4 regions of the Massilia consociata genome follow, and region 4 is predicted to be linked to each of the others. Evidence: predicted binding sites of a transcription regulator. Region 4 holds the regulator's gene; each other region holds the start of a gene.
What was found. The regulator sigma-54, encoded in region 4, starts transcription at its own class of promoters, with help from an activator protein. The targets are predictions, from matches to a motif close to TGGCANGNAANCTGCTTT.

Region 1 (7,339 bases), on a different contig from region 4:
GTCAAGGGTGACGTCATCGGCAACACCGTGCACGACATCGGCCCGGCCGGCTGCACCTACGTCCAGGGCATCTACCACTCGACCTCGGGCACCATCATGAACAACGTGGTGTACCGCGTGGGTTCGGCGGCGATCCACCTGTGGCACGATGCGACCGACCTGAAGATCATCAACAACACGGTCAGCTCGTCGGTGTTCGGCATCATCGTCGGCGGCGGCAACTACTACTTCACCTCGGCCGGCGCGAACAACGTCCACGTGCACAACAACATCGTGTTCGACAACAAGTACGGCATTTCGGAGCAGGGCAAGACCGGGACCAGCAACACCTACAAGAACAACCTGATCTTCCAGAACACGACCTACAACATCTCGCTGCGCAACGGCCTGAAGGCCACCAACACCGTCGCCTCGAACCCGCTGTTCGTCGGCTACTCGCGTACCGCGGCAACGCCGAACTTCAAGCTGAGCACCAGCTCGCCGGCAATCGGCCGCGGCCTCGCGACCTACGCGCCGAAGGAAGACATCGACGGCCGCGTACGCAGCACCACCACCGGTTTCGACCTGGGCGCTTACCAGCACTAAGCACCAGGCCGCACCCAGCAGTACCAGGCAGTACCCGTAGTTCTCAAGGCAGTTCCCCCACGCGCATGCGGCCCGGCCGCATGCGCCACCCGAGGGCCACGCACCGAGCGTGCGCCTGATCGAGCAACCCGGAGAACGCCACCGTTGCGGTGGCCTGCTGTACCGGACATCCGGTGCACGGGGCAGTTTTTTGCCGTCGCTCCGACGCCCACTCAAGTTTCGGGCAAACAGGAAAAGATTAGATGAACAAGACCTTCGCTTTCGCTTCGCACATCCGCCACCACGCCGTCCTCTGCAGCAGCGCCGCCATCCTGCTGGGCGCCCTGGGCGCAGGCAACGCCGTTGCCGCCACCTCGGCCCCCGCTCCGACCCTCGAGAGCGCGACCGCAGCACAGAAGGAGCAGATCCGCCAGCTGTACCTGACGCTGCTCGGCCGTGAACCGGATGCCGCGGGCTGGGCATGGTGGGCCGACTCGCTCGACAAGGGCGTGAGCATCGACTACATCGCCGCCCAGATCAAGGCCAGCCCGGAATACGCGAACCGCAAGCCGACCGTCACCCCGAGCGACACCTCGACCGGCGGCATGCCGAAGATCCCGGCCACCACCTATAACTACTACGTGTCGCCGACCGGCTCGGATACCGCCGCCGGCACCAAGGCAGCACCGTTCAAGACCCTGGCGCGCGCCGCCAAGGCCGCGACCAAGCCGAGCACCACCGTGTGGGTTGCCCCGGGCACCTACGCCGGCGGCATCCGCACCACCGCCAACGGCACCGCGGCCGGCCGCATCTATTACGTCTCGACCACCAAGTGGGGCGCCAAGATCGTCCCGCCGGCCAACTCGACCATCAAGAGCGCATGGGACAACCGCGGCCACTACGTGAGCATCATCGGCTTCGACGTCGACGGCAGCAAGCTCGGCAACGGCACCAAGTGGACCCTGGGCATCTACACCGGCGGTTCGTACAACGTGATCCAGGCCAACCGCGTGCATCACCTGGCCACCACCATCCCGTGCAACAGCGCAGGCGGCTCGGCGATCGGCGTGGACAGCTACTACAAGGGCGTCAAGGGTGACGTGATCGGCAACGTGGTGCATGACATCGGCCCGAAGGGCTGCACCTACGTCCAGGGCATCTACCACTCGACCTCGGGCACCATCATGAACAACGTGGTGTACCGCGTGGGTTCGGCGGCGATCCACCTGTGGCACGATGCGACCGACCTGAAGATCATCAACAACACGGTCAGCTCGTCGGTGTTCGGCATCATCGTCGGCGGCGGCAACTACTACTTCACCTCGGCCGGCGCGAACAACGTCCACGTGCACAACAACATTGTGTTCGACAACGAGTACGGCATCTCGGAACAGGGCAAGACCGGCAAGAACAACACCTACCGCAACAACCTGGTGTTCCAGAACCCGAAGTACAACTTCCGCCTGCTCAATGGCCTGACCCACACCAACACGATCAGCTCGAACCCGCTGTTCGTCGGCTACTCGCGTACCGCCGCGACGCCGAACTTCAAGCTGAGTACCAGCTCGCCGGCGATCGGCCGCGGCATCTCGACCTACGCACCGGCAACTGACATCGACGGCCGTGCGCGCAACACGAGCACCGGCTTCGACCTGGGCGCATACCAGCACTGATCAGCACTGATCAGCACTGATCGGTCCGATGCGGGGCGGGCACCATCGCCGCCCCGCCTGCGGACACCCGACGACAAACCCGCACGTGCGAACGTGCGGGTTTTTTACCATCCGGTCAAATCATTCGCCCAGGGGCAGGGCCATCTGCGGGTCCTGGGCGCCGGCGCGGTTCACCGCGGTGCTCACCTTGTACCATTCGAAGGCGTCCGAGGGCAGGGCGGCGCGGCGCGCCAGGTCGAGGGCTTCCTCGGCCGACAGCGCCGGGTCGAGCCAGAGTTCGGCGTCGGGCGCTTCCAGCACCACCGGCCGGCGGTCGTGGATGTCGAGCATGCCCTTGTCGGCCTCGTCGGTCACCAGCACGAAGCCGGCTTCGGCCCGGTTCTCGGTGAAGCTGCCGAAGTTCGCCAGCGCCAGCATGAACAGCGGCTTGCGCTCCTTGCGGTGGATGTGCCAGGGCTGCTTGTGGCCCTTCTCGCCGGTCCATTCGTACCAGCCCTCGGCCGGCACGATGGCGCGCCCGTTCTTGAGCAGCGGCTTCCAGTAGCGGTTGGTGAGCTTGTCCATGCGCGCATTGACCACGATCGGCACCTTGCCCTCGGCCCAGCGGGGGCGGTAGCTCCAGAACACGTCGTCCACGCGGCGCTCGCCGTCCTGCACGTGCATCACGGGGCGGTAGCTGCCGGGCGAGACGTTCCAGGCGGGCCCGGATTCGCTGTCGTAGACCGCGTCCGTCCAGCCGAACACGCCGGCGTAGTAGCGAGCCGTCTGGCTCTGGTCAAATCGTCCACACATGGGGGCATGGTACGCCAGCCGCAGGCAAGGCGTTGCACGGTAGCGTTCCAAGCCGGGCCACCGGGCGCGCGCGCAGTGGTATGCTCGCGGGTGATTCGATCGACAGGAGAAACAAACATGGCATCTGGCTGGTGGAGCGTCCTCAGGACCGTCCCGTGGAGTGAAGTGATCAATGCCGCGCCGCAGGTGGCGACCGGCGCGCGCCGCTTGTGGGACACGGTGGCGCGCAAGTCCGGGGGCACGCCGGGCATGGCGCCGGACCCGATGATGGCCGAGGCCGAAGCGCACGACGACGTGTTCGGCACGCTCGTCATGCGCGTCGAGAAGAACGAGGCGACGCTGGCCGACCTGCGCAACCAGATGCTGCAGGCCTCCGAGATCATCGCCAACCTGGCCGACCAGAACGCACAGCTGATCGCCAAGATGGAAGCGGCGCGCACCCGCATGCTGTGGCTGGGCGTGGCGACCGGCGTGTCCGGCGTGCTGGCGCTGGCGGCGCTGGCGCTGGTCGTGGCGCGCACCTAAAGGAACGGCATGAAAGCGGTACTGATCTTTGCGACGCTGTTCATCTTCATCTCGATGCTGCTGAATGCGTTTCGCAACCGCGGCAAGCTGGACGACAAGGCGAACCGCGCCGTCGCCGGCCTGGCGGGCTCGATGCGGTTCTTCGTGTACGGATTGCTGTTTTTCGTGGGCGTGGTCTGCCTGGCGGTGGCCTACCAGAGCTGGCGGGCGGCGCCATAGCCGCCAGCGGTGCTGGACCCTAGAAAGTTTCAAGAAGGATGTACGAACACGCTGACACGCGGACGGGATGAAGTGGCGCTTGAGAGCCGGGAGGGCAACCCTATCTCGGTATTGTTCTCTGGTGGATAGTTCCACCTTTCTCCGCGTGTCTCCAGCTCAGTGCCAACTGAGTTCTTGACCGCTGCCCGGTGGGCAGCGGTTTTTTTTCGGCTCGCTCTTTCAGTTTGCGGTCTTGCGGCGCATGCCTGCCAGGCCCAGCGCGCCCAGCGCCAGCAGCGCTAGGCTGCCGGGCTCGGGTACCGGGGCGGGGGCCGGACCCGGATTCACGTAGGTCGGGACGGCCGGCGCGATGCCGTCGTAATAGCCGCCGACAAAGTCGAGATAGCTCGCAAGCTGCGGGTCGACGACGCCCCTGGAAGCCGAGCCGGAGAGCGTTCCGGAAAAGCTTTCGAAGCCGCAGCCATTGTCTCCGCACAGGTAGATGGAATTGGCATGGTTCGCGGTGTAGCTGAAACTTCCCTGCGCGCCGCGCGAAAAAGCGATGTCGAGCCAGGTTGTCTGGTCGGCGCCGAAATCGCTGGAGATGGAGAAGTTGGTCGGACCATCGTTGCGGAAATACGTGGTCGTGGCGCGAATGACGGTGGCGCCTTCCCCCTGCTGCACCGGCGTCAGCGACTGGATGAAAGGATAGGGCGTGCCGGTCACCAGTTGGTCGATCCAGAAGTAGGCGATCGACTGGTCGGATTCATGCTGGACGATGTGGCCGGATACGGGGCCGCTCAGGTCATACTGGATGTAGCCCGCAAAGGCGTTCAGGGACAGCAGGGAGCCGGCTGCCAGGGCGAGGAGTCGTTTGATCATGGTAGAGGGGAGGTCGCTGTGGGAACTGCGCCGTACCGTGAGCAATTCTCATGCCACTTAGAAATAAGCTTTTATTATCATCTGCTTGGCTGATTGTTGGTTACTTTTGTTGGGTTCCCTGTAAAACTTTTCGACGGAGTTGCCGAGCCATGTCGGTTGCGCTCCGGTTGCCGCCGCACACGCGCAAGGCCGGAGAGCGTTGCTTACAACGATAGGACAATTGATGACATTTGTACAAATGGCAGGTCCTATAATTTAGTTGCGCAACGGCACGCTACGATGCCGGAACTGAGGTGGAAATGAAAAAGATTGTTTTTGGTGCGGCGATTGCTGTCCTGTTGAGTGCGTGTGCGAGTAGTTCGGTAATTTTGGTTGGCCATGCACGCCCCGCGATTCAGCCGAGTGCGGTGAAGCTGTATCTCGAGCCGCCGGCATCCTATGAGCGCATTGCGCTGCTGGAGACGTCCAGCGAAGCGTCGTGGGCCGTGACCAACCAGGGCAAGACCGACAAGATGGTCGAGCGCCTCAAGGAAGAGGCAGCGAAGCTGGGCGCCAACGGTGTCCTCCTGACGGCTACCGGCAACAAGCAGGAGCCGGGCGCAGTATTCGTCCCGGTGACAACCGGCGGGGCTGTGATCCTGCCGGCCAATGCCGAACACAAGAGCGGCACCGGCATCGCCATTTTCGTTTCTCGAGAATAGACGTGCCTGAGCCGGAGCCCTGTTCTCGTCAGCATGGCCGGTGTTCAGCGGGTTTTTTCGTTTTCCGCACATGGATTCACGGCCAGCTGAGCGCAGCATCCGCCACGCATGGATACCCTGACCACCACCATGGCCGGCACACGTAGCTCAACTACTAACACTGTGGCTGCTGCACGTAGTACAATCCCCGCCGACGCGGGCATGGCGAAATTGGTAGACGCATCAGACTTAAAATCTGCCGCCGTGAGGCGTGCCGGTTCGATTCCGGCTGCCCGCACCACGATCCTCCTGCGCCCAAGCCGTTTGTCACAATGCTTCCCGCTCCCCCGAACATTTCCGACATGGCGGCGAGGATAGTTGCCCTATCGCAGCAATCTCCAACCCCATACAATTTCCTCCTGCGCTTGACTTCGCAATGAACTGTTGAGGTGTCATAAACGCAGCTTCGCCGACACGTCATGTCGTGCGGCGCAAGACAGGCGCTCGAACCTGTTCGCCCTTGGTCGACTATGGATCAGGAGTGGAGGGACAGAAATTCAACTTTACCGCTCGTAACCAGGTTTTTCTCTCATCCATTGGTCCTCCCGCCGGGATGGTGTAGCATGCCGGACGGCGCCCCGACCCTGGCGGCGCAGTAGCAAGAGGACAAGAATTGAACATCACCATCAACGACGAACTGCGTGCCTTCGTCGACCCGCTGACCGACATCGAATATGCCGCGCTCGAGCGCAGCCTCCTTGCCGAGGGCTGCCGCGACGCGCTGGTGCTGTGGCGCGACACGCTCATCGACGGCCACAACCGCTACGAGATCTGCCAGAAGCACGGCATTCCCTTCCGCACCGTCCATAACAACAACTTCGCGTCGATCGACGACGTGATGCTGTGGATGATCGACAACCACCTGGCCCGCCGCAGCGTGTCGGACTTCCAGCGCGGCGTGCTGGCCCTGAAGAAGAAGGAAATCGTCACCGCCCGCCTGGCCGAGCAGATGGCCCAGGAGCCGCCCAAGCCCGAGGCTGACGACCTGGATTCGCGCCCGCCGCCGCCGTGGAACACCCGCGAAGAGGTGGCCAAGGCGGCGCGCGTGTCGGCCAACACCATCAGCCAGATCGAGCGCATCCAGAAAGCCGCGACGCCGGAACTGCGCGAGGCCGTGCGCACCGGCGCCATCTCGATCAATGCCGCCGCCAACGTCGCCCAGCTGCCCGAAGAAGTGCAGAAGGCGGCCGTCGCGGGCGGGCGTAAGGAGCTGCAGCAGGCCGCGCGCCAGGTGCGCGAACAGAAGATGGCCAGCCGCCCGAAGAAGGAGACGCCGCCAGCCGACCCGGCCGACGAGCTGGCCGCCGCGCGCGCCGAGATCGCCTCGCTGAAGGACCGCGTCGCCACGCTGCTGAACGAGAACGAAGTGCTCAAGCAGCGCCTGGTCCACGCCGGCGCCGCCTAGGCGCCATCGCCCATAACAACAAGGAACAACAAGGAGACCACGCATGTTCATCCCCCGCCACATCCTGCCGTTCGCGCTTGCCGGCGCGTTCGGCGCCGCCTTTCCCATGGCCGCCGTTGCGCGCGATGCGGCGCCCGAGGCGGTGCCCGAGGCTGCGCCCGCGGTAAATCAGGCCGCAAGGCAGGCCCCCGGCGCCGCCGAACTGGCGCGCTGGAAGAAGACGGCGGCGCGGGTGACGATCATGCGCGACAAGTGGGGCATTCCGCACGTGTTCGGCAAGACCGATGCGGACGCCGTGTTCGGCCTGCTGTACGCCCAGGCCGAGGACGACTTCAACCGCGTCGAGCTCAACTACATCAACGCGATGGGCCGCCTGGCCGAGGTCGAAGGCGAGAAGGAGATCTGGCGCGACCTGCGCATGAAGATGTACATCCAGCCTTCCGACATGCAGGCCAAGTACGCGGCCAGCCCGGCCTGGCTCAAGGCATTGATGAACGCCTTCGCCGACGGCCTGAACTACTACCTGCATACGCACCCGGAAGTGAAGCCGAAGCTGATCA
Region 2 (7,339 bases), on a different contig from region 4:
CGATCAGCTTGTTCATGGTGTTTCCTTTCCGGTGGTGGTCACGCAGTCCAGCGCATATCCAGCGATATCTGCGTAATAGTTGTTGTCTGACTACGAGTCCAGAATACGGACTCCCCACTCGCCGGGTCTGTTAGCCACGCCACTTAGGCAGATCGGAGTTGTAAGCAAACTTTACTGCCGGGCAGGCCCGGCGTAGAGGTCGATGATGTCGGCAATCCCGTCCTGGCAGACCGGGCAGAACGCCTCGCTGCGGTCGAACATCAGGCACTGCATCGTCGGCCGGAAGTAACCGCTGGCTTCATAGTTCGCGCCTTCGAATGCGCCCACGTCGTGGCGATGCGGCAGTGGCCGACCAGGCTTGCCGGCAAACAGCGCATTGGTCGCTTTCAGGTCCTCGTGGAACAAGGCATTCATCTCGCTTTCCGGACGCTTGGCCGCACGCAAGTCGGCGCGCTTTTTCTGGTAGGCACGCGACGCTGCTTCGTATTGCGCCTTCGGCCACGGGGTCGGCAGCGGCGTGCCGGCCTTCACGTGGCGCTTCCACTTGATGTTGGCCGGATCGCGCAGTGCGGTGACGTTCGGCTCCCACGGCTCCATGCGCGTGCTGGCGGCCGCGTAGGCGACCGGCGAGGTGTAGTACTCGTCGGCCAGGCCGGCGAAGTGGTGGCCGAATTCGTGCACGAACAGGTAGTTGGCCCACGCGTTGCCGGCCGCCGCGGTGCTGAACTGGCCGAAGATGCCGCCGCCGCCGTAGGTCTCGTTGTTGACCAGGATTTCGATGAACTCGTAGGGCGCGTGCTGGGCGATGTCGCGCAGCGCGCGGTTGTCGAGCGTGAGCACGTAGCGCTCGCTGTCGAAAATGTCGTAGCGCGTGCCCAGCGGCGACGCACGGTGCGTGCCTTCCGAAGGGCGGCTGATGCCCGATTCTTCCGTCGGCACGGCCAGCGCCCACACATTGAAATCCCTGGCGCGCTCGCGGAACGGCGACACCGTGAACAGGTGCTGCGTCAGGCGCCGCGCATCCGCTTCAAATTTGTTCATCTCGGCCGCGGTGTAGCCGTCGCCCATGACCAGCAGGTCGACCTTGTCGGGCGACGGGCCGCTGACATGGATCGGGATCGGTTTCACTGGCAGTGCCGGCTGCTTCTTCACCACCTCCTGCGCATCGGTATCGACCTCGACGCTCCATGCGACCGAGAACTGGTTGCGCTCGTCGCGCTGGAGGATGCGCACGCGCACCGGGCGGTCCGGCTTCGGGAAGCGCACCGATTCCTGGAAGCTGCGGCTGATCTTGTTCGCTTCGTCGGTGGTGCGCCACTCCCCGAAAATGGTCGAGAAGCCGCGCGAATACAACAGGTCGCCGGTCTTCGCATCGACCACCTCGACACGGTTGTGGCCGCGGTTCGTGTCGTCGAGGTTACGCGCCGTGCTGCCGGGCCAGGGCAGCGGCTCGATGACGACGCGTTCGAGGGCGTACTGGTCTTGCAGTGCGTTGCCGCTGTGGGTGTAGTCGACCCGGACAGTGGCCGGCTGGGCCGGCTGGGCCATCGTGCTTGCAGGGCCCAGCGCCAGCACGGCAATCAGGAAGCGAAGGAAAAGACGGAGCATGGACGGTCCTCGAAAGGGAAAGGTCGTCCATTCTACTGCGGGAAGGATGCCAGTTCGACCATCACCTGGCGGCGTCCGCCTTGCTGTCGCCGGACCCGGAACCTGCGGACGACACCGCCAGGGACCCGGCCTGCCGGTACTGGTACAGCGGCCGCGGCACGACGATCGGCCGCACGTCAAGCCGCATGTTGTAGACCGAATAGAACTCGGTGAGCGAGGACATGTAGCCGACGCTGTCGTCCGTGCGCGTGAGCTTGAATTCGAAGCCGAGGTCGGGCTGGGCGCCGTGCGGGCTGCCGAGCGAGAGGCCGATGGCGTCAAGCTGGTCGCTGTCGATCAGCTTGGCCATCAGGTCGACCACCGTGCTGTTGCCGAGGATATCGGCCGAGAAGATCGGCTCCCGGTAATACGGCTTGCCCGGGTCGACCTTGTTGTCGATCTTGTCCTGCGACGGCGTGAACACCCGCGTGGCGAGGTTGAAGCGGTCGCCGTTGTCCAGGTAGCTCAGGCGCACGTTGCTGACGCTCAGTGGCCCCCCCTGCAGGCCATCCTGCGGCACCGCCCGCGACAAATCGACCAGCAGCGCGCCGCGATAACCGATCACCTCCACGTCGCGGTCGGGGCCGACCACCATCGCGGTGTTCTCGTCGATGCCGAGGCCGATCTTGTAGCCCTTCTTGAGCATGGCCGGCACCATGCGCGCGAAACGCCCGCGCACCAGCAGGTGCTGGTCGATGAAGACGTCGTCGCCGATGAAGCCCAGGCCGGGCGTGATTTCCTTGCCGTCGTCGAGGCCGAGCTTGAGGGTGGCATGGACCGGCTTGGGATGGCCGAACATGGTGCTGCTCATGATGGCGGCGCCGGCGCTGGAGCCGGCGATGACGCCGCCGCGCCGGTACATGTCCCACAGCGCGTCGAGCATGCGGGTGTTGCTGCCGTCCGCACGGCGCAGCGCGCGCGTGATGCGGCCCTGGTCGCCGCCCGCGAAGAAGACCCCGCCGGCGGTGCGCACGCTGGCGGCCAGGGCGGGATCGTCGGCCGCCGCCCGGTAGTCGGTGCCGCTCAGGCGCACGGCGACCGGCACGAAGAATGCCCTGGCGCCGTACTGGTTGAATCGTTCTACGAGGAATTTGCCCGCTTTTTCGGGATTGGCGGAAGCGGAAGCGAACACGGCGATGCGGGCGCCCTTGCCGCCCGCGAGCTGGACCATGCGTTCCCATACGGCCGCGTTATCGCCGCGCAAGGCACCACCGATGATGACGAGCGAGCCCTTCGGCTGCACGGCTTCCGCGGCGCCGAGCGGATGGCTGCCCAGGATGGCGACACCGAGCAATGCACGCACGATCAGTTTCGTGGCGAGCTTCGTGGCAAGCTTCGCGGCAACCTGGACGACAACATGGGCGACGACCTGGAACATGCGGCTTCCTCTCGGTTCAGACTATCGTAAGCCTGATTCGAGAAGGGCGTCGCCGTGTTGAGTATGCTCAGGACAAATATATGTTCGGAAAGTATCGCTCCATCCAGGCTTCCGGCTGCTGGAGCGGGGTGAATTCGAAGCGTTCGAACAGGCTGTGCGCGTTGTTCGTATTCACGGTGAAACGGCGCAGCTTTTGCAGGCTGGGATGGCGCAGCACGACGCCGATCATCTGCTTGCCGTAGCCGTGGCCGCGGTACTCCGGCACGACGAACACATCGACCATGTTGGCGAAGGTGGCATAGTCGGTGATGACCCGTGCGAAGGCGATCTGGCGGCCGTCGAGATAGCCGCCGAAGCACAGCGAATTCTCGATGGCGCGCTCGACGACAGGACGCGAAATGCCGACGGCCCAGGTGGATTGTTCGCTCAGGAAGCGGTAGATCATCGGGACATCGAGCCGCGATTGGTCGGTACTGACCTGGAAGCTGGAATCGTTGGTAATCATGGGAACCGTGGATCTGGCAAAAAAACCAATTCTAGCGCCGTTTGCATGGTGCCTAACGCGCAATTGGACGCCCGCTTCCGATAGCCGCCGGGCGTCCATACACGGGCCCGGCTAGCAGCGCGGCCATTGTGCAGGCAAGGCTCGGCAGCGGCAGTGCCGGTCTTTCGGGCCCGACTCGGTCATACACATGCCAGTTATAATCGTGGGATACCAACAGGGATCCCACCATGACCGAACAATTCTCCAAGAAAGCCGAAGCCTGGTCGGCGCGCTTCTCCGAACCCGTCTCCGACCTCGTCAAGCGCTATACCGCCTCCGTATTCTTCGACAAGCGCCTGGCGCCGTTCGACATCCAGGGCTCGCTCGCCCACGCCGAGATGCTGGCCGCGCAAGGCATCATCAGCGAGCAGGACCGTGCGGAGATCGAGCGCGGCATGGCACAGATCAAGGGCGAGATCGAGGCCGGCACCTTCGAGTGGCTGCTGGACCTGGAAGACGTGCACCTGAACATCGAGAAGCGCCTGACCGAACTGGTCGGCGACGCCGGCAAGCGCCTGCATACCGGCCGCTCGCGCAACGACCAGGTGGCTACCGACATCCGCCTGTACGTGCGTGCGGCCATCGACGACATCGTCGGCCTCTTGAACAGCCTGCGCAGTGCCCTGACGGACCTGGCCGAGCGCCATGCCGACACCATCATGCCGGGCTTTACCCACCTGCAGGTCGCCCAGCCGATCACCTTTGGCCACCACATGCTGGCCTACGTCGAGATGTTCGGTCGCGACCTTGAACGCATGCAGGACGCGCGCCGCCGCGTGAACCGCCTGCCGCTGGGCGCGGCCGCCCTGGCCGGCACCACCTTCCCGATCGACCGCCTGCGCGTGGCGAAAACCCTGGGCTTCGAGGACGTGTGCCACAACTCGCTCGACGCCGTGTCGGACCGCGACTTCGCCATCGAATTCACCGCCGCCGCCTCGCTGATCATGATGCACGTCTCGCGCTTCTCGGAAGAGCTGGTGATGTGGATCAGCCCGCGCATCGGCTTCATCGACATCGCCGACCGCTTCTGCACGGGCTCGTCGATCATGCCGCAAAAGAAGAACCCGGACGTGCCGGAACTGGCGCGCGGCAAGACTGGCCGCGTCTATGGCCACCTGAACGGCCTCCTGACGCTGATGAAAGGCCAGCCGTTGGCCTACAACAAGGACAACCAGGAAGACAAGGAACCGCTGTTCGACACCATCGACACCGTCACCGACACCCTGCGCATCTTCGCCGACATGGCCGGCGGCATCACGGTCAAGGCAGAGAACATGCGCGCCGCCGCCCTGCAGGGCTATGCGACGGCGACCGACCTGGCCGATTACCTGGTCAAGAAGGGCCTGCCCTTCCGCGACGCGCACGAAGCCGTGGCGCACGCGGTGCGCGCCTGCGACGTGGCCGGCTGCGACCTGTCGGAGATGTCGCTGGAACAGCTGCGCGCGTTCTCTCCGCTGATCGAACAGGACGTGTTTGCCGTGCTCACGCTGGAAGGCTCGGTGGCGGCGCGCGACCACGTGGGCGGCACGGCGCCGAATCAGGTGCGCAAGGCGATCGCGCGCGTGCGCCAGCAACTGGCGTAATGCAGGGTGGACGGCGCTGCCGTCCACGCGTTCACACCCGGCACAAGTAAACGCAAGGTTTGCTTCCATACCGGCCGAACGCGCGGCCGGCAAAACCGGCTCCCGTCTGCCAGCCCTTGTGTCGAAAATATTTACACTTCAAGGAAGGTGAATAGTAAGCTTTTCGGCAAGTTGTTGAATATACGTATTTATTTCCTTTTGGCATGGTAATTGCATTTATGCACGAACTGCAGGGATTCCTACGTACAACAACAACTGGAGCCATCATGTTCAAACAACTCGTATCCAACACCCCAGCCGTTGCGCTCGCCGTAGCCATCGCATTCGCTTTCGCTCCCGCCGCCAACGCCGGCGTGCTCACCTGGAACATCACCGGGCCGGGCACCACCGCGGCAACCCAGACCGCAGCCGGAGCCGACCTGACCTACGCACTTGCCGGACCGGACGTGTACTCGACGCAGAGCTGGAGCGCGACGGCCATTGCCGACAAAGCCGGCGACTACAGTTTCGACTGGACCTATAGCGGCTTCCACGCCTACTTCATGGTTACCGCATTCCTGAACGCGTCGTCCTCGATGGGCAGCACCGATTCGCTCGTCAATGCCGGCCCTGCAAATTGCTGCAGCGCGCCTTCGGGCGGCTTTGGCTATGCGGGCACCTACACCTTCGCCAACGTCAATGCCGGCGATACCCTGCAGTTCACGTTCGGCGGCACCAACGGCGACTCGGACGCGCGCCTCCTGGGCACGCTGTCGCTGAAACAGCAAGAAGCCAGCGACGTGCCGGAACCGGCATCGGCAGCGCTGTTCGGCCTGGCCCTCGCAGGCCTGCTGGCTGCACGCCGCCGCGTCCGCTGATCCGGCCCGGCTGCCATCCAGCCCAACGGCAACCCACCTGGGTTGCCGTTTGTTATTCCGGAATGCTCACTCCCATGGTTTTTCAAGCAAGGGCATGATTGGCCGGTCTGGCGGGCGAAAGGCTTGCGCCGTTTGCGCTATGCTGGGCGCCCTGCCCGCTTCAGCGGGCCTTGCTCAACCGATAACGAGAACCCATCCGTGACGCCGACCAACCCTAACGTCCTGCCCGCGCGTGAATATGCCGCCTTCCTGTTCGACATGGACGGCACCATCCTCACTTCGATCAAGTCCGCCGAGCGGGTCTGGAGCGCGTGGGCATTGCGCCACGGGCTCGACCCGGTGACGTTCGTGCCCACCGTCCACGGCAAGCGCACCGAGGACACCATCCGTAAGCTGGGCCTGCCCGGCGTGGATCCGGTGGCCGAGGCGCTGGGCATTGCGCTGGCCGAGATCGAGGACGTGGCCGACATCGAGGAAATCGCCGGCGTGGGGCGTTTCCTGGCCAGCCTGCCGACGGACCGCTGGGCGATCGTCACCTCGGCCTCGCGCCCGCTTGCCACGGCGCGCATCGCCGCCGCCGGCCTGCCCCTGCCGCCCCTGCTGGTGTCGGCCGAAGACGTCAAGCACGGCAAGCCGGCGCCGGACCCGTTCCTGCTGGGCGCGAAAAAACTGGGCGTGGCGCCGCAGGATTGCCTGGTATTCGAGGACACGCCGATCGGGCTGGCGGCCGCCGAGGCAGCCGGCATGGACAGCATCGTCGTCACCGCCACCCACACGCATCCCGTGGAGACGCGTTCGGCCCCGGTGCCGGACTATGCGGATCTGGTTGCCGTGCGGACGGAAAGCGGGCTGCTGAAGGTGCAGCGCAAGATCGGTCATTGAACGCCGGATCCGCATGGCGCCTTGTACTGACAAGGACCATGCCCACATGGATGGTATCGACGTAAGCCATGGAGATGCACATGCACCGCTACCGCAACACGAGCGGCGAATCCGGTGTGGTCGCCTACGACATCGACAAGGACTCGATCACCATCCAGTTCACCGGAGGCGACCGTTATCTGTACACCGAGCGCAGCGCCGGGGCCGAGAACATTGCCAGAATGCAGGAACTGGCGCGCGAGGGACGCGGCTTGTCCACCTTCGTGAGCCAGCACATCCGCAGCCGCTATGCGAGGAAGCTGAACTGAGCTGATACAGGCCGGTTTGCTCAGCCGTGCGGCGCGCGCGGTGGATACGGCGTGCCGTCCTTGTGCGTATAGGTATCCGTCGCGCCGTCATAGCGCAGGTCGATGTCGGGATAGCTCGCCACGTCTTCCTTGACGCGCGA
Region 3 (7,339 bases), on a different contig from region 4:
CGACCGACAGCTTCGGCTTCGGCCAGCGCCTGATGGGCCTCACCGGCCTGGGCGACGCCTACATCTTCGCCAAGAACAACATCGTCCTGACCGCCGCCCAGCTGCAGGGCGCAGGCAAGCTGGCCTCGCTTGCGGGCGACCAGCGCGGCAACGAGTTCGCCGGCGCCTGCTTCGACCCGACCGGCCGCTACCTGTTCGTCAACATCCAGACCCCGGGCGTGACCTTCGCCATCACCGGCCCCTGGGCCAAAGGGCCGCTGTAAGCCATCTTCCGACCATTTTTGGAGCATCCATGAACATCGCCAAACTGCTTTCCTTCGCTGCCGCGCTGACCCTGTCCTGCGCCGCCAATGCAGCCGTGCTGACCAGCACCACCGGCAGCAACACCGTTGACGACTACAGCGCACCGGGCCTGGTCTCGTTCGACCTCGACCTGCAGAACTTCAGCACCACCACGCTGAACTTCGTGCTGGAGGCCGACGACCTGCAAGGGCCGCTGAGCTTCAACGCCCTGGTGCGCAACCTGACGGGCGCCGACCTGAGCCGCTTTACCTTCAGCCTGCAGGGCATCCGTTTCGGCGCCGCCGGCAGCGTGGCCTCGGACTTCACCACCGTGCGCGCGGTGAACGCCGGCGCCCTTGCCGCCGCCATCGACTTCAGCACGCCGGTCTATACCGAGTTCCAGTTCGGTAATGTCCTGGGCAATGGCCGGGACTGGCTGCTGGACACCGCCGGCCTGCGCGCGGGCGACCGCTTCACCATCACCGCCGCCGTGCCCGAACCGTCGTCGGCCGCGCTGGTGCTGCCGATGCTGTGCATGGCCGGCCTGATGGCCGCGCGCCGCCGCAGGAAGGACTGAGCGCTGAACAGGCTTGGCTGCCCCGCGCAGCCAGGCCTGCCACGGCCGCGCCGGCCTGCGCGAGGGGCATCGACAGGAGGGCAAGGCCGGCAGCGAGGAGGGGTCTCAGGATCATATCGGTCCGTGAATGTGATGAGCCGGACAGCATACCGCATTGCCGGGCGCCGCCGTGGACCGTCGGCGGATCCGGCTACAATGGACGCTTACCTGACTGAAGACTGAATCATGCACATCTGGGTCGATGCCGACGCCTGTCCTGCGGTGATCAAGGACATCCTGTTCCGCGTGGCGGAGCGCCTGCAACTGAACGTCACGTTGGTGGCCAACCAGTTGGTCCGGGTGCCCGGCTCGCGCTTCATCCGCGCCCTGCAGGTGCCGGCGGGCGCCGACGCGGCCGATGCCGAGATCGTCGCACGCGTACACAGCGGCGACATCGTCGTCACCGGCGACATCCCGCTGGCGGCGTTGGTGCTGGACAAGGGCGGGCTGCCGCTCAACCCGCGCGGCGAGTGGTACACGAAGGACACCATCGCCCAGCAGCTGAGCATGCGCGCCTTCATGGAAGAGCTGCGCGGCAGCGGCGTCGATACCGGCGGGCCGGCGGCTTTCAGCCAGGCCGACAGCCGGAACTTCGCCAATGCGCTCGACCGGCAACTGGCGCGCCAGCGCACCGGACGCTGAGCGCTGCGCAGCATGAAAAAAGGAGCCTTGCGGCTCCTTTCCATGTCTGCAAAGCGCGCTTCAGTGCTGCTTGCGCGACTTGCGGGCCATCGCCCCGGCTGCCATGAAGCCCAGCAGCATGAGCGGCAGCGTGGCCGGCTCCGGCACCTGGCCCGGCGGCGTGCCGGCGACGGTGCAATCGCTGCAGATCCACAGCTGCTCGGCGCCGGCATTGTTGCCGGTATAGCGCACGTCCACCGACAGGAAGTAGTTGCCTGCAATGAGGTTCTGGACGGCGTTGCTCAGGGTCTGGTTGTAGGCTGCGAACTCGGCATTGTTGGTCCCGAGGTTGTTTTCCACGAAGTAGCCGTTGGTGCCGCAAGATGTGGCGTTCCGGGCCGTGCCCACGTTGTAGGAAGCGCCCGTCGTCTTGTCGACGCAGAAATTGCCCACGACAGGAACATAGGCGCTCGGGACAGGCGCACTGCAGCCGCTGCCGGTGCTCAGTTCAAAGCACAGGCCGTTGACCGTGTTGCCGGACCCGTCGATGATGCGTGCCTGGCCCCAGACATTGATCCACTGGTTGGCGCCGGAACCCTGTTGGTTATTGTCGAACAGGAAGACCAGATCATTGCCATTGAGGTAGTTGCGCAGCAGATCGAGCGATATCTCCCAGGTGTTGGCGCGGTCGCCCGCGAACTGGCCGCCCGGGTCGCTCATCGTATAGGATGCGCCCTGGTTGCCGCGCGGGGTGAGGAACACCTCATCGACCGCGGCGCCGTTCGGGAACGGGCTGTTGCGGAAGTTCGTCATGCCGTTCGACCCACCGAGGATGACGGCCTGGTCGGCAATCTGGCCCGGTGAAGACTGCACCGGCAGGCCGGAACTCGGCAGGCAACGTGCATCGCCCGCTTGCGCGCATTGCTTGAGCAGGTCGAGCGAATAGATGTTGAAGCCGTTGTAGGTGCCAACGGACATTTCATTTGCTGCGGGCAAGGTCAACTGCGTTGCCTGAGCAGCCCCTGCCAGGAACAACAGGCCAGCAAAGACCTGTGTTTTAAACAGTTTCATGGATTACCCCTGTAGTTTGGTTAAAAATCGTAAATACGATATGCAATAAGCGTGCCTTCACGCTAATACCTCATATATTCAAGGACTTAAGGCGGGCAGGGGTATTGGGCGGGACCCAGATGTAAGGTATACCGACAGTTACTTATTAATTATAAGTAATTGTATTGCATTTTGGAAGCATTTGAGAGCAGATTGCAGTTATTTGCGGTAAGAAATAACGCATGAGGCAGGGCCGGTATCGTGAAGGGCCGTCGGGATGCGGTGCCGGAGGCGCCGAGCAGGCAGGCGTTGACAGCCTGCCGCGATCCTCAAGCGGCCGCTTCGAGCGCCGCCATGTCCACGCCGGGCAGCTTGCACTCGCCGACCGCCTGCGCCACCGCATCGATCGCGGCGCGCCGCGTGAAGCTCTTGCGCCAGAGGATGACCACGCGGCGCGACGGCGCCGGATGCGCGAACGGGACGTAGGTCAGCAGGCCGTTCGGGTCGTTCATGTCGGCCACCGAGGCGCGCGGCAGCACGGTCAGGCCGATGCCGCTGGCCACCATGTGGCGGATCGTCTCGAGCGACGAGCCTTCGAAGGTGCGCTGCATGCCGTTGCCGGGAGAAGAGTAGCGCGCCATTTCCGGGCACACTTCCAGCACCTGGTCGCGGAAGCAGTGGCCCGCGCCCAGCAGCAGCATGGTCTCCAGCTTCAGGTCGTCCGCCGGAATTTCCTTGCGGCCTGCCCAGGGATGCGAGCGGGGCATGGCGACGACAAACGGTTCGTCGTACAGCGTCTGCATCGACATGCCGTGATCCGGCAGCGGCAGCGCCACGATGGCGGCGTCGAGCTCACCCTGGCGCAGCAGTTCGAGCAGCTTGTGGGTGTAGTTTTCCTGCAGTACCAGCGGCATCTGCGGCACGGTGTCGATCAGGCGTTTCACCAATGGCGGAAGCAGGTAGGGGCCGATCGTATAGATCACGCCAAGCCGGAGGGGGCCGGCCAGCGGGTCCTTGTTCTGCTTTGCCAGTTCCTTAATGGCGGCGGTCTGTTCCAGCACGCGCTCGGCCTGGGCCACGATCTGCGCGCCCAGCGGCGTGACGGAAACCTCGGAGCCGCCGCGTTCGAACAGCGTCACCCCGAGTTCGTCCTCGAGCTTCTTGATGGCGACGGAGAGGGTGGGCTGGGCCACGAAGCAGGCTTCGGCGGCATGGCCGAAGTGTTTGGCGCGCGCGACGGCGACGATGTATTTCAGCTCGGTCAGTGTCATAGGTTCTCTTGCCCAGGATGTCACGGCTGCATTGACGCTCATCCTGACACAATGTTGGCTTTTAGTCAGCCAGGATTTCATATTCTATCGAAATCAGCGGCGGTGCATCCCGGCAGGCGCTTCTTCATCGACACTTCCTCGATATAATTGCCATGCAGGATTTTTCTCCTGCGCTCTCGAGAGGTTCCCATGTCATCGACGTTCGGCCCGGCGGAAGCCCAGGCCTACATCCACAAGCTGCTCACGGTGATGCACCACCAGGGCGGCTCCGACCTGTTCATCTCCAGCGATTTCCCGCCCAGCATGAAACACCAGGGCGCCATGAAGCCCTTGAGCCAGCAGCGCCTGTCCGGCGAGGTCACGCGCGCGCTTGCCCTGTCGCTCATGAACGAGCGCCAGCGCCTTGAATTCGAAGCCGAGATGGAGTGCAATTTCGCGATCTCGCTGCCCGGCGTGTGCCGCTTCCGCGTGAATGTCTTCGTGCAGCAGCAGAGCGTGGGCATGGTGGTGCGCACCATCGCTTCCGAGATCCCGAATTTCGAGAAGCTCGACCTGCCCGAAGTGCTCAAGGATGTCGTCATGACCAAGCGCGGCCTGGTGCTGGTGGTGGGCGGCACCGGTTCCGGCAAGTCGACCACGCTGGCGGCGATGATCGACTACCGCAACAGCAACTCGGCCGGCCACATCATCACGGTCGAAGACCCGGTCGAGTACGTCCACAAGAACAAGAACTGCCTGGTCACGCACCGCGAAGTGGGCGTGGACACGCATTCCTGGCACAACGCCCTGAAAAACACGCTGCGCCAGGCGCCGGACGTGATCCTGATCGGCGAGATTCGCGATACCGAGACCATGGAACACGCGATCGCCTTTGCCGAGACCGGCCACCTGTGCCTGGGTACCCTGCACGCGAACAACGCCAACCAGACCCTGGATCGCATCATCAACTTCTTCCCGGAAGAGCGCCGCAACCAGCTCCTGATGGACCTGTCGTCCAATTTGCGCGCGGTGGTCTCGCAGCGCCTGATCCGCCTTGAAGACGGCAAGGGCCGCAAGGCCGCCATCGAGATCCTGCTGAACACGCCGACCATCGGCGAGATGATCCTGAAGGGGAACTTCCAGAACATCAAGGAGATCATGCACAAGTCGCGCGAACTGGGCATGTGCACCTTCGACCAGGCCTTGTACGAACTCTATAACAAGGGTTATATCGGCTACGACGAGGCAATCCGCAATGCCGACTCGGCCAACGGCCTGCGCCTGCAGATCAAGCTGTCGGGCGAGCGCAAGGGTCCGATTGGTGCCGGCGCCAGGTCCACCGAGCTGTCGATGGCGATCGAGGAAGAACCGCAAGACGACGCACCCACCAACTGAGACTTATGCCAGCATTCGAAAACAAGATCTGCACGCGCGCCGAGCTGGCGCAGCGTATCGCCGCACTGCCGAAGCCGGTGGTGCTGACCAACGGCGTGTTCGACATCCTGCACCGCGGGCACGTGACCTACCTGGCGCAGGCGCGCGAACTGGGGGGCTCGCTGGTGGTCGCCGCCAACACCGATGCCTCGGTCAAGCGCCTGGGCAAGGGCGACGACCGCCCGCACAACACCCTGGCCGACCGCATGGCGGTGCTGGCGGCGCTGGAATCGGTCAGCCTGGTGGTGGACTTCGATGAAGACACCGCGCTCGCGGTGGTGCTGGAAGCGAAACCGGAAATCTACGCCAAGGGCGGCGACTACGACATGGCCGCCATCCCGGAAGGGCAGGCGGTGCTGGCCTATGGCGGCCGGGCCGTGGCCATCGATTTCGAGCACGATCGCTCGACGACCAAGCTGGTGGCGAAGATCCGCGGCTGAGCAGCGCTACCCGGCTCCGCCGATCGCGTCCCGCTGCCCATGTGGACAGCAGCGGAACCGCGACGCTCGGTCAAGGACGCGAAGCAAGCTTCAGTTCGGGTTCGGGCCGTTCGCGTACCAGCCGGATTTCCGGATTGGCCAGGTGCAGGGTCTGGGTCGGGTAGGCAAACTCGATGCCTTCTTCTTCGAAACGGTCGAACAGGGCGAAATTCATTGCCTGCTGCACGTCCATGTAGACACTGTAGTCCGGCGATTGCACGATGTAGACGACCTCGAAGTCGAGCGAGGAGGCGCCGTAGGACTTGAAGTGCGCACGGTCGAACTTCACCTGCGGCTGCGCCTCCACGACCTCGCGCAGGATGCCCGGGATGGCGCGCAGCTGCTGTTTGCTGGTTTCGTAGGTGACGCCGATGCCGAACACGATGCGGCGCGTCTGCATGCGCTTGTAGTTGCGGATCCGGCTCTGGAGCAGGTCGCTGTTCGAGAACACGATCTGTTCGCCGCCCAGGCCGCGGATGCGGGTCGTCTTCAGGCCGACGTATTCCACGTTGCCTGCCAGGTCGTCGACGGTAATGAAGTCGCCGACCACGAAAGGCTTGTCGAGCACGATCGACAGCGAGGAAAACAGGTCGCCCAGGATGTTCTGCATCGCCAGCGCGACGGCGACGCCGCCGATGCCGAGGCTGGCCACCAGCGTGGTGATGTTGACGCCGAAGTTATCCAGGATCATCAGGATGATGACCGCCCAGATCACGGTGCGTGCCACGAAGCCCAGCGCGGCAGTGGAGGTGGCGGCTGCCGCATCCTGTCCGGCGCGCCGGGTGCGGTAGAAATGCAGCCAGCCATGGACGGCCACGTCACCCCAGCGTGCAACCTGCAATAGCAGCGTGGCGATCGCCAGGTGCGACATCAGGGTCGTGTTCTTCGCCGGCAGCGTCAGCCAGTGGGAGCCCGCATAAAGGCCCATCAACAGGATGAACAGGGGATGGGTGGCCGAGAGCACCCGGATGGTCAGGTCGTCCAGCCAGGTGGCGGTGTGGGCCGCAAATTTTTCCAACCGGCGTACCACCAGCACCTTGACCCCGTAGAGCAGCACGCAGGTGGCGATGGCGATGCTGGCAGCGATCGACCAGGTCAGCAGGTCGTTACCCCATAAAACGGAATGCATGAAATTCCTTTCCGTTCGCGACTGTTGTTCAGATTGCCACAAGCTGGGTGGAGCATGGCGCACAAGCATGGCCAGGAAAGAGCTGCTGTCGCGATCAGCAGAGAGCACGGTTCGCCAGGCGGCGATGACAGAAGAAGGGGCGTACCGTACGGGACGGTACGCAGGACAAGGAGAAATTCGTGTCCAGGCCGGAGTGTAGCAGGAAAAATACATTCATACAAATGTAAGTGCTTGCACACAAGATATCAGGGCAGGTAAGCGGCCCCGGCTGCTATCATGTCCGCCCTTCAGGCGTGCGCGCCGGCTAGTTAAGATCGATAATGAGTGAAAGCGACAAGATGTTCGCGCCCCAGACCGAGGGGCGTATTACCAACCGTTTCAGCCTGCTGCTCGACAAGGCCGACGACGACGTGATCGACAGCAGCCTGCGCTCCGGCGTCGAGCTGCGCGGCGCCACCCCCTGGATCCTGATGTTCGC
Region 4 (7,339 bases):
ATCCGGCCTCGGCAAGAGCGAACTCGGCCTGGAACTGATCTCGCGCTCGCACGGCCTGGTGGCCGACGACGCGGTGGAATTCTCGCGCATCGCGCCGAACATGATCGAGGGCCGCTGCCCGCCGCTGCTGCAGAACCTGCTCGAAGTGCGCGGCCTGGGCTTGTTGGACATCAAGGCGATCTTCGGCGAGACCGCGGTGCGCCGCAAGATGCGGCTGAAGCTCATCGTGCACCTGGTCAAGCGCGGTACGCTCGACGAGGAAGTCGAGCGCCTGCCCTTCCACCACCCGACCGAAGACGTGCTCGGGCTGCCGATCCGCAAGGTCGTGATCCCCGTCGCGGCCGGCCGCAACATCGCGGTGCTGCTGGAGGCGGCGGTGCGCAACACGATCCTGCAACTGCGCGGCATCGACACGCTGCAGGAATTCATGGAGCGCCAACGCCAGGCGATGAGCGGCGACTAAGGTTTCACCCCATGTCCTCATAGGAGAACAGGGACAAGCGCGGGGCGCTTGCGGTATCATCGCCGCATGCACATCGTCCTCATCACCGGTATTTCCGGCTCGGGCAAATCGGTTGCCCTCAATGTCCTCGAAGACGCAGGTTATTACTGCGTCGACAACCTCCCGCCGGCGCTGCTGCCGGCCCTGGTCTACGCCGTCAGCGAGAAAGGCACCGAGCGGATCGCCGTCGCGGTCGACGCGCGCAGCGCCGAGTCGCTGGTGGAACTGCCCGTGAGCGTGCGCCACCTGAAGGAAGAAGGCCACAACGTCAAGGTCATGTTCCTGACCTCGAGCACGCATTCGCTGGTCGCGCGCTTCTCCGAAACCCGCCGCAGCCACCCGCTGTCGCACGAACTGCGCCCGGGCGAGAACCCGGCATCGCGCCGCACGCTCATCGAATGCATCGCCGAGGAGCGCGAGCGCCTGTCGGCAATCGAGAACCTCGGCCACGTGATCGACACGTCCGAACTGTCCGCCAACAAGCTGCGTGCCTGGATCAAGGAACTGGCCGACGTCGAACATGCGCCGCTGACCCTGTTCTTCGAGTCCTTCGCCTTCAAGGTGGGCGTGCCGCTGGATGCGGACTTCGTGTTCGACGTGCGCGCGATCCCGAACCCCTATTACGACCTGGCCTTGCGCCCGCTGACGGGCAAGGATGCGCCGGTGATCGCCTTCCTCGATGCGCAGCCGAGCGCGGCCGAAATGCTGGAAGACATCCGTGCGTTCGTCGAGAAGTGGCTGCCCTCGTTCAAGACGGACAACCGCAGCTACCTGACGGTGGCGGTGGGCTGCACCGGCGGACAGCACCGGTCGGTGTACATGGCGGAGCGGCTGGGAGCCTACTTCAACAGTACCGAGCGCGTCATCGTGCGGCATCGGGAGCAGCCGAAGCACATTACCGTCTGATACGGTCTTTAGGTCCATCCGGAACGTAGGGTGGGCAGGTTTTCCTGCCCACGCGTTCAACTCACACCAGAGCTGCCGGCCCGGCTGATTCACCGTTAACTATCACCGCATGGGCGGGAGACCCGCCCACCCTACAGACCATCAGGCCAGGTGCCGCAGCGGGTGCGCGTAGTCCGGCCATACCGGCTCGAAGAAGCGCGCCACCATCGCCGGCGTCACCTGCTCCAGCGTCGGCGGGTTCCATTTCGGCGCATTGTCCTTGTCGATCACCAGCGCGCGCACGCCTTCGAGCACTTCGCCATGCTCGAAATTGCGGCGCACCAGGTTGCGCTCCATGCGCAGGCAGTCGGCCACGTCCAGCGAGGCGCCGCGCAGCAGAAGCTCGCGCGTCACGCACATCATGAGGGGCGAGCGCTGGCGCATCGCCTTCAGGGCCTTCTGCGCGAACGGGTTTTCGTCGCGCGAGAGCGACTCCATGATGGCCGGCACCGAGGCCGCGCCGAAGTGCGCGTCGATCACTGCGCGCTGCGCCTGCAGCTCGCTTGCACCTGCCTGGCTTGCAAACTGCGCGGCAAACGCGCGGATCGCCTCCGGCAATTGCGCGCCCAGGGTCGATTCCACCAGCGCCATCAGCTCGCCGAGCCGTTCTCCCGGCATGAACACGTCCGCCAGCCCGACATAGAGCGCGTCCGCCGCGCCGATCGTCAGCCCGGTCAGGCCCAGGTACTGGCCCAGCTGCCCCGGGGCATGCGACAGGAAATGGCTGCCGCCCACGTCGGGGAACAGGCCGATGTTCACTTCCGGCATCGCCATCCTGGTACGGTCGGTCACGATACGCAGGCCGCAACCGGGGCCACCCTGCGCGATGCCCATGCCGCCGCCCATCACCACGCCGTCCATGACGGCGATGTAGGGCTTCGGATAGAAGTGGATCAGGTGGTTCAGCGCGTATTCTTCGGTGAAGAAATCTTCCAGCAGCGCGCTGCCGCCGGTCGGGCCGACGCGGCCCATCTCGTGGAAGAAACGGATGTCGCCGCCCGCGCACAGGGCTTTCTCGCTGGTGCTGGTGATGAGCACCGCATCGACGGCGGCGCTGTCCTGCCAGTCCAGCAGGATGGCGGTCAATGCGCGCACCATGTCCAGCGACAGCGAGTTCAGGGCTTTCGGGCGGTCAAGCGTGATGACGCCGGTACGGTTGGCGACGCGCGTCAGGACGGTATCGGTCATGGCAGTGCTCTGTGATCGAAAAGACATGCATTCTACAGAACACTCGGGCCGGTGCGATATCTTTACAAAGCAAAAAGGGCGTCCCCTCAGACGCCCTTGCTGTGATTACCGCGGTGTGTGCGTAGGTGTTACGCTGCGGCGGCTTCGCCGTTGTCCGGCATGCGCTTGTGCGCTACGTGATTATGGTTTTGAAGCATGGATTTGTGTTTCAGAACCTGCCTGTCCAGCCTGTCCATCAGCGTGTCGATTGCCGCATAAAGGTCTTGCGCCGCACTGGCCACGTGCAAAATCTTGCCAGATACCTGTAGGTTGATCTCGGCTTTCTGCCGTTTTTCTTTTTCGGTGAGGTTATCGATGGCGAGGAACACGTGGGTGTCGATCACGTGGTCGAAATGGCGGGTAATGCGCTCGAGCTTATTCTGAACGTATTCACGGATGGCGGGGGTGACTTCGAGATGGTGGCCACTGATTGTGAGGTTCATACACACTCCTTTGGGAAGGTGCCCTGCCCGCGCCACAAGGTGAGAGTGGGCAGTAGCTTTACAGGGATTTGCGGAGGCTGACGGGCGGAATCTTGAGCGCTTCGCGGTATTTGGCAACCGTCCGGCGCGCAATGACCATACCTTGTTCCCCGAGCATCTCCGCGATCTTGCTGTCGGATAAAGGGTTCCTAGGGTCTTCTGCTCCTGTCAATTGCGCAATGAGAGCGCGGATCGCCGTCGAGGAGGCTTCTCCCCCCGCTTCGGTGGCGACATGGCTTCCGAAGAAGTACTTCAGCTCGAACATGCCGTGCGGGGTCAGCATGTATTTCTGCGTTGTGACACGAGAAATTGTGCTCTCGTGTAGACCTAGTGTATCAGCTATCTCACGTAAAACAAGAGGGCGCATGGCAACCGCGCCGTGGCTGAAAAAGTTGCGCTGGCGCTCGACGATTGCCTCGGCAACACGCAGGATCGTGTCGAAACGCTGGCGCATGTTCTTGATCAGCCACTTCGCTTCCTGCAGCTGCGCGCCCATCTGGCTTTCGCTTTTTCCCTGCTTGAGCAGGTTCGCGTACAGCGTGTTCACGCGCAGGCGCGGCATCACTTCCGGGTTCAGCGAAACGGCCCAGCCGTTCTTGGCGCGGCGCACGATCACGTCCGGCACCACATAGTCGGAGACGCCCGATGCGAACGCCGCGCCGGGATGCGGGTTGCACCTGCGGACCACGGCCTGCACCTCGCGCAGGTCTTCGTCGTCGCAATCCAGGGCCTTTTTCAGCTTGGTATATTCGCGCTGCGCGAACCAGGTCAGGTAACCCTCGACGATCTTCAAGGCGAGGCGCCGCGTCACCAGGGGCACGCCCGGCATGCGGCGGATCTGCAGCGCCAGGCATTCGGCCGCGCTGCGCGCGCCGACGCCGACCGGGTCCAGGCTCTGGACCAGGGCCAGCGCGCAGCGCAGTTCGTCCATCTCGATCTCGAGCTCAGCTGGCAGGCGCGCGTGGATCTCGTCCAGCGGCTCTTCCAGGTAGCCGTTGTCGTCGAGGGCGTCGATCACGAGTTCGACCAGGGCGCGGTCGCGCATTGCGCAACTGGTGGTGCGCACCTGCTCCATCAGGTGCTCGCGCAGCGTGAGGCCGCAGGCTTCCAGTTGCGGGCGGCCGTCTTCGTCGTCGCCACTGCGCGCACCGCCGCCTTCGCCACCCCAGTCCATGTCGCCATCGCCACGCTCGCCGTCGTGGTCGTGGCCATCGCCCTCGCCCTGCGCACCGTCGGCGGAAGCGCCCTGCTCCTGCGCCGGCTGCGCGGCCGGCGCTTCGCCGTTGGCGGGCGCCTGGTTGATGGCGCCGTCGGCCAGCAGCCGCACCGAACGGTCGAGCGGATCGTCGAGCCGTTCGAGCAGCGGGTTGTCGCCCAGGATCTGTTCGATTTCCTGGTGCAGTTCGAGCGTGGATAGCTGCAGCAGGCGGATCGACTGCTGCAGTTGCGGCGTGAGCGCCAGGTGCTGCGAGGTGCGGAGTTGCAGTGACTGTTTCATTGCCTAATGGTCGTGACGAGATGCAGTACTACATGCGGAAGTGTTCACCCAGATACACGCGCCGCACGGATTCGTTGGCGATGATGTCGTCAGGACGGCCCGAGGCGAGCACCGCCCCCTGGTTGATGATGTAGGCGCGGTCGCAGATGCCGAGCGTCTCGCGGACGTTGTGGTCGGTGATCAGGACGCCGATGTTGCGCTCCTTCAGGAAGCGCACGATGCGCTGGATCTCGATGACCGCGATCGGGTCCACGCCCGCGAACGGTTCGTCGAGCAGCACGAAGCGCGGGTTGGTCGCCAGCGCGCGCGCGATCTCCACGCGGCGGCGCTCGCCGCCGGACAGCGACATCGCCGGGTTCTCGCGCAGCTTCTCGATCTGCAGCTCGGCCAGCAGGGTGTCGAGGCGCTCGTTGATCTGGTCTTTTGGCAGCGCCTTGCCGTCCACGCGCTGCAGTTCCAGCACGGCGCGGATGTTCTCTTCCACCGTCAGCTTGCGGAACACCGAGGCTTCCTGCGGCAGGTAGGACAGGCCGAGCACCGCGCGGCGGTGGATCGGCAGGCTCGTGATGTCGGTGCCGTTGATGTCGATGGTGCCGGCATCCGACGGCACCAGGCCGACGATCATGTAGAACGAGGTGGTCTTGCCGGCGCCGTTGGGCCCCAGCAGGCCGACCACTTCGCCGCATTCGACCTGCAGCGACACGTCGCGCACCACCAGCCGTTTGCCGTAGCTCTTCTGCAGGCCCTTGACGACCAGGGTGCTGCAGTCTTCGCGGCCTGCCGTTTCGCGCGCTGCCGTCATTGCTTGGCGCCTTCCGACGTGGTGCGGCGCGGGGCGATGATCAGGGTGCCGCGGCCGCCGCCGACCTTGCTCGCGCCGCTCGGGTCGTTGCGCACCTGCGCGACTTCCCGGCGGTTGTCGTAGGAGATGAAGGGACCCTTGATCTCGTTGGTCATGCGGCCGTTTTCCAGCTCGCGCACTTCGGCGCTGGAGAACAGCTTGACCAGTTCGGCGCGCTCGTCGTATTCGATGCGCTGGGCCTGGCCCTCGACCCACAGGTTCGGGCCGCCGTCACGCTTCTGGCGGAAGGTGGCCAGCTTGCCCGGCGCTGCGGTGAGCGTCACGCTCATGTAGCCTTCCGGCGTTTCCTTCATCACGGCGCGGTCGGACTTCAGGACCAGGGTGCCGCGCGTGAGCACGACGTTGCCGGTCAGGGTGCGGGTCTGCGTGACCTCGTCGACGTCGAGGGTGTCGAAGTTGATCACGGCCTCCTTGAGCGAGTCGGCGCGCTCGGCAAAGGCGCTGAGCGATGCCAGGCCAAGGAAGACGGCTGCGATGAGTTTTTTCATTGAATGCTTGTCCTGTGTTGTTTGCTGGCCGCTAGCGCTGGCGCGGCGGATAGACGATCTGGCCGCGGCTGGCAAGGTGCAGCTTCTGGGTGGCGTTGTTGGCCACCATGCCGGTGCCGCGCACGGTGGCGGCGCCGAGCTGCATCTCGACCGGCTTGTCGGTCTTCATGATCTCTTCGTCGGGCAGCACGGTGAGCGCCTGGGTGCGCACGCGCAGCGCTTCGCTGGTCGGCGTGGCCGGGCGCTGGATGTCCACGTTGCCGAGCAGGTCGACGCGGTGCTCTTCATGGTAGATGCGGCCGCGGTCGGCCACCACGGTCATGCGCGGACGGCCCGGGGTCATGCCCTGCACCACCGGCTGTTCGACCACGGAGACATCGCCCATCGGCGTGTGCGCCAGGCGCTTGCCCGACACCACGTAGCTCGGCTTGCCGTCCTGCGTCATGCGCACGAACGAGAAATTCTCGACGATGTAGTCGGGTTCGGACCCCGGCCCGCCCAGGCGGCCGTCGAGCTCGTCGCTCTCCATCACCTGCAGCAGCCAGAAACTGCCGAAGGCGCAGAACACGCCGATCATCATGATGCTCAAGAGCTTCCAGCGGTGGGCGGTGCGCTTGTAGTTGACCATGGCGTCCTGACCGTGTTCAGGCGAAATACGGCGCCAGCGCCTGTTCGTAGGTACCCTGGGCGCGCATGATCATGTCGCACACCTCGCGCACGGCGCCGCGGCCGCCCGGGTTCTTCGTCACGTAATGGGCGCGGTACTGCACCTCCGGGTGGCCCGAGGGCACGGTGATGGCGAAACCCACGCGCGTAAAGAGCGGCAGGTCGATCACGTCGTCGCCGATGTAGCCGCAGTCCTCGGCCGTGAAGCCGGTAGCCGCGAGCAGCTCGCCAAAGCCGATGCGCTTGTCGTGGATGCCCTGGTAGACATGCGAGATGCCCAGGTCGCCGGCGCGCTTGACCACGATCGGCGATTTGCGCGCGCTGATGATCGCGGTCTGCACGCCGGTCTTGTTCAGCAGCTGGATGCCGAGGCCGTCGAGCACGTTGAAGGTCTTGGTGACCTCCCCTTCCGGGCCATAGGTCAGGCTGCCGTCGGTGAGGATGCCGTCGACGTCGAAGATCATGACTTTCACGCGCGCGGCGCGCTGCATGTGTTCCAGCGGGGTCAGCTGAACGCTCATCAGATCACCTTGGCGCGGGTCAGGTCGTGGATGTGCAGCGCGCCGACCAGGCGGTCATCCGCGTCCACCACGAGCATCTGGTTGATGCGGAATTCTTCCATGACGGCGACGGCATCCACCGCCAGCTGTTCCGGATGGACGCGGCGCG

Region 1: ACFFJK_RS07330 (PEP-CTERM sorting domain-containing protein) is a predicted target of sigma-54. The motif match lies at 4,673-4,690, and genes of this name have one in related genera.
Region 2: ACFFJK_RS20665 (PEP-CTERM sorting domain-containing protein) is a predicted target of sigma-54. The motif match lies at 5,352-5,369, and genes of this name have one in related genera.
Region 3: ACFFJK_RS05425 (PEP-CTERM sorting domain-containing protein) is a predicted target of sigma-54. The motif match lies at 2,630-2,647, and genes of this name have one in related genera.

Annotation. Positions count from the first base shown of each region.
Region 1 is NZ_JBHLWP010000009.1:61,204-68,542, forward strand. It holds gene ACFFJK_RS07305 (DUF1565 domain-containing protein) at 1-585, shown strand, start outside; gene ACFFJK_RS07310 (choice-of-anchor Q domain-containing protein) at 828-2,237, shown strand; gene ACFFJK_RS07315 (SOS response-associated peptidase) at 2,358-3,029, opposite strand; gene ACFFJK_RS07320 (hypothetical protein) at 3,147-3,554, shown strand; gene ACFFJK_RS07325 (hypothetical protein) at 3,564-3,773, shown strand; gene ACFFJK_RS07330 (PEP-CTERM sorting domain-containing protein) at 3,993-4,634, opposite strand; gene ACFFJK_RS07335 (hypothetical protein) at 4,934-5,335, shown strand; tRNA gene ACFFJK_RS07340 (tRNA-Leu) at 5,531-5,615, shown strand; gene ACFFJK_RS07345 (ParB N-terminal domain-containing protein) at 5,988-6,779, shown strand; gene ACFFJK_RS07350 (penicillin acylase family protein) at 6,823-7,339, shown strand, end outside.
Region 2 is NZ_JBHLWP010000022.1:26,040-33,378, reverse strand. It holds gene ACFFJK_RS20690 (hypothetical protein) at 1-16, opposite strand, end outside; gene ACFFJK_RS20685 (IgA Peptidase M64) at 172-1,608, opposite strand; gene ACFFJK_RS20680 (cyanophycinase) at 1,670-3,025, opposite strand; gene ACFFJK_RS20675 (GNAT family N-acetyltransferase) at 3,093-3,530, opposite strand; gene argH (argininosuccinate lyase) at 3,758-5,152, shown strand; gene ACFFJK_RS20665 (PEP-CTERM sorting domain-containing protein) at 5,419-6,009, shown strand; gene ACFFJK_RS20660 (HAD-IA family hydrolase) at 6,208-6,891, shown strand; gene ACFFJK_RS20655 (hypothetical protein) at 6,972-7,199, shown strand; gene ACFFJK_RS20650 (cupin domain-containing protein) at 7,220-7,339, opposite strand, start outside.
Region 3 is NZ_JBHLWP010000006.1:284,097-291,435, reverse strand. It holds gene ACFFJK_RS05440 (PhoX family protein) at 1-263, shown strand, start outside; gene ACFFJK_RS05435 (PEP-CTERM sorting domain-containing protein) at 293-859, shown strand; gene ACFFJK_RS05430 (YaiI/YqxD family protein) at 1,085-1,540, shown strand; gene ACFFJK_RS05425 (PEP-CTERM sorting domain-containing protein) at 1,601-2,590, opposite strand; gene ACFFJK_RS05420 (hydrogen peroxide-inducible genes activator) at 2,899-3,840, opposite strand; gene ACFFJK_RS05415 (PilT/PilU family type 4a pilus ATPase) at 4,030-5,214, shown strand; gene ACFFJK_RS05410 (adenylyltransferase/cytidyltransferase family protein) at 5,220-5,693, shown strand; gene ACFFJK_RS05405 (mechanosensitive ion channel family protein) at 5,764-6,861, opposite strand; gene ACFFJK_RS05400 (DUF389 domain-containing protein) at 7,182-7,339, shown strand, end outside.
Region 4 is NZ_JBHLWP010000016.1:177,333-184,671, forward strand. It holds gene hprK (HPr(Ser) kinase/phosphatase) at 1-463, shown strand, start outside; gene rapZ (RNase adapter RapZ) at 530-1,408, shown strand; gene ACFFJK_RS17965 (enoyl-CoA hydratase/isomerase family protein) at 1,550-2,635, opposite strand; gene hpf (ribosome hibernation-promoting factor, HPF/YfiA family) at 2,764-3,117, opposite strand; gene ACFFJK_RS17975 (RNA polymerase factor sigma-54) at 3,176-4,654, opposite strand; gene lptB (LPS export ABC transporter ATP-binding protein) at 4,683-5,456, opposite strand; gene lptA (lipopolysaccharide transport periplasmic protein LptA) at 5,453-6,004, opposite strand; gene lptC (LPS export ABC transporter periplasmic protein LptC) at 6,036-6,632, opposite strand; gene ACFFJK_RS17995 (KdsC family phosphatase) at 6,649-7,191, opposite strand; gene ACFFJK_RS18000 (KpsF/GutQ family sugar-phosphate isomerase) at 7,191-7,339, opposite strand, start outside.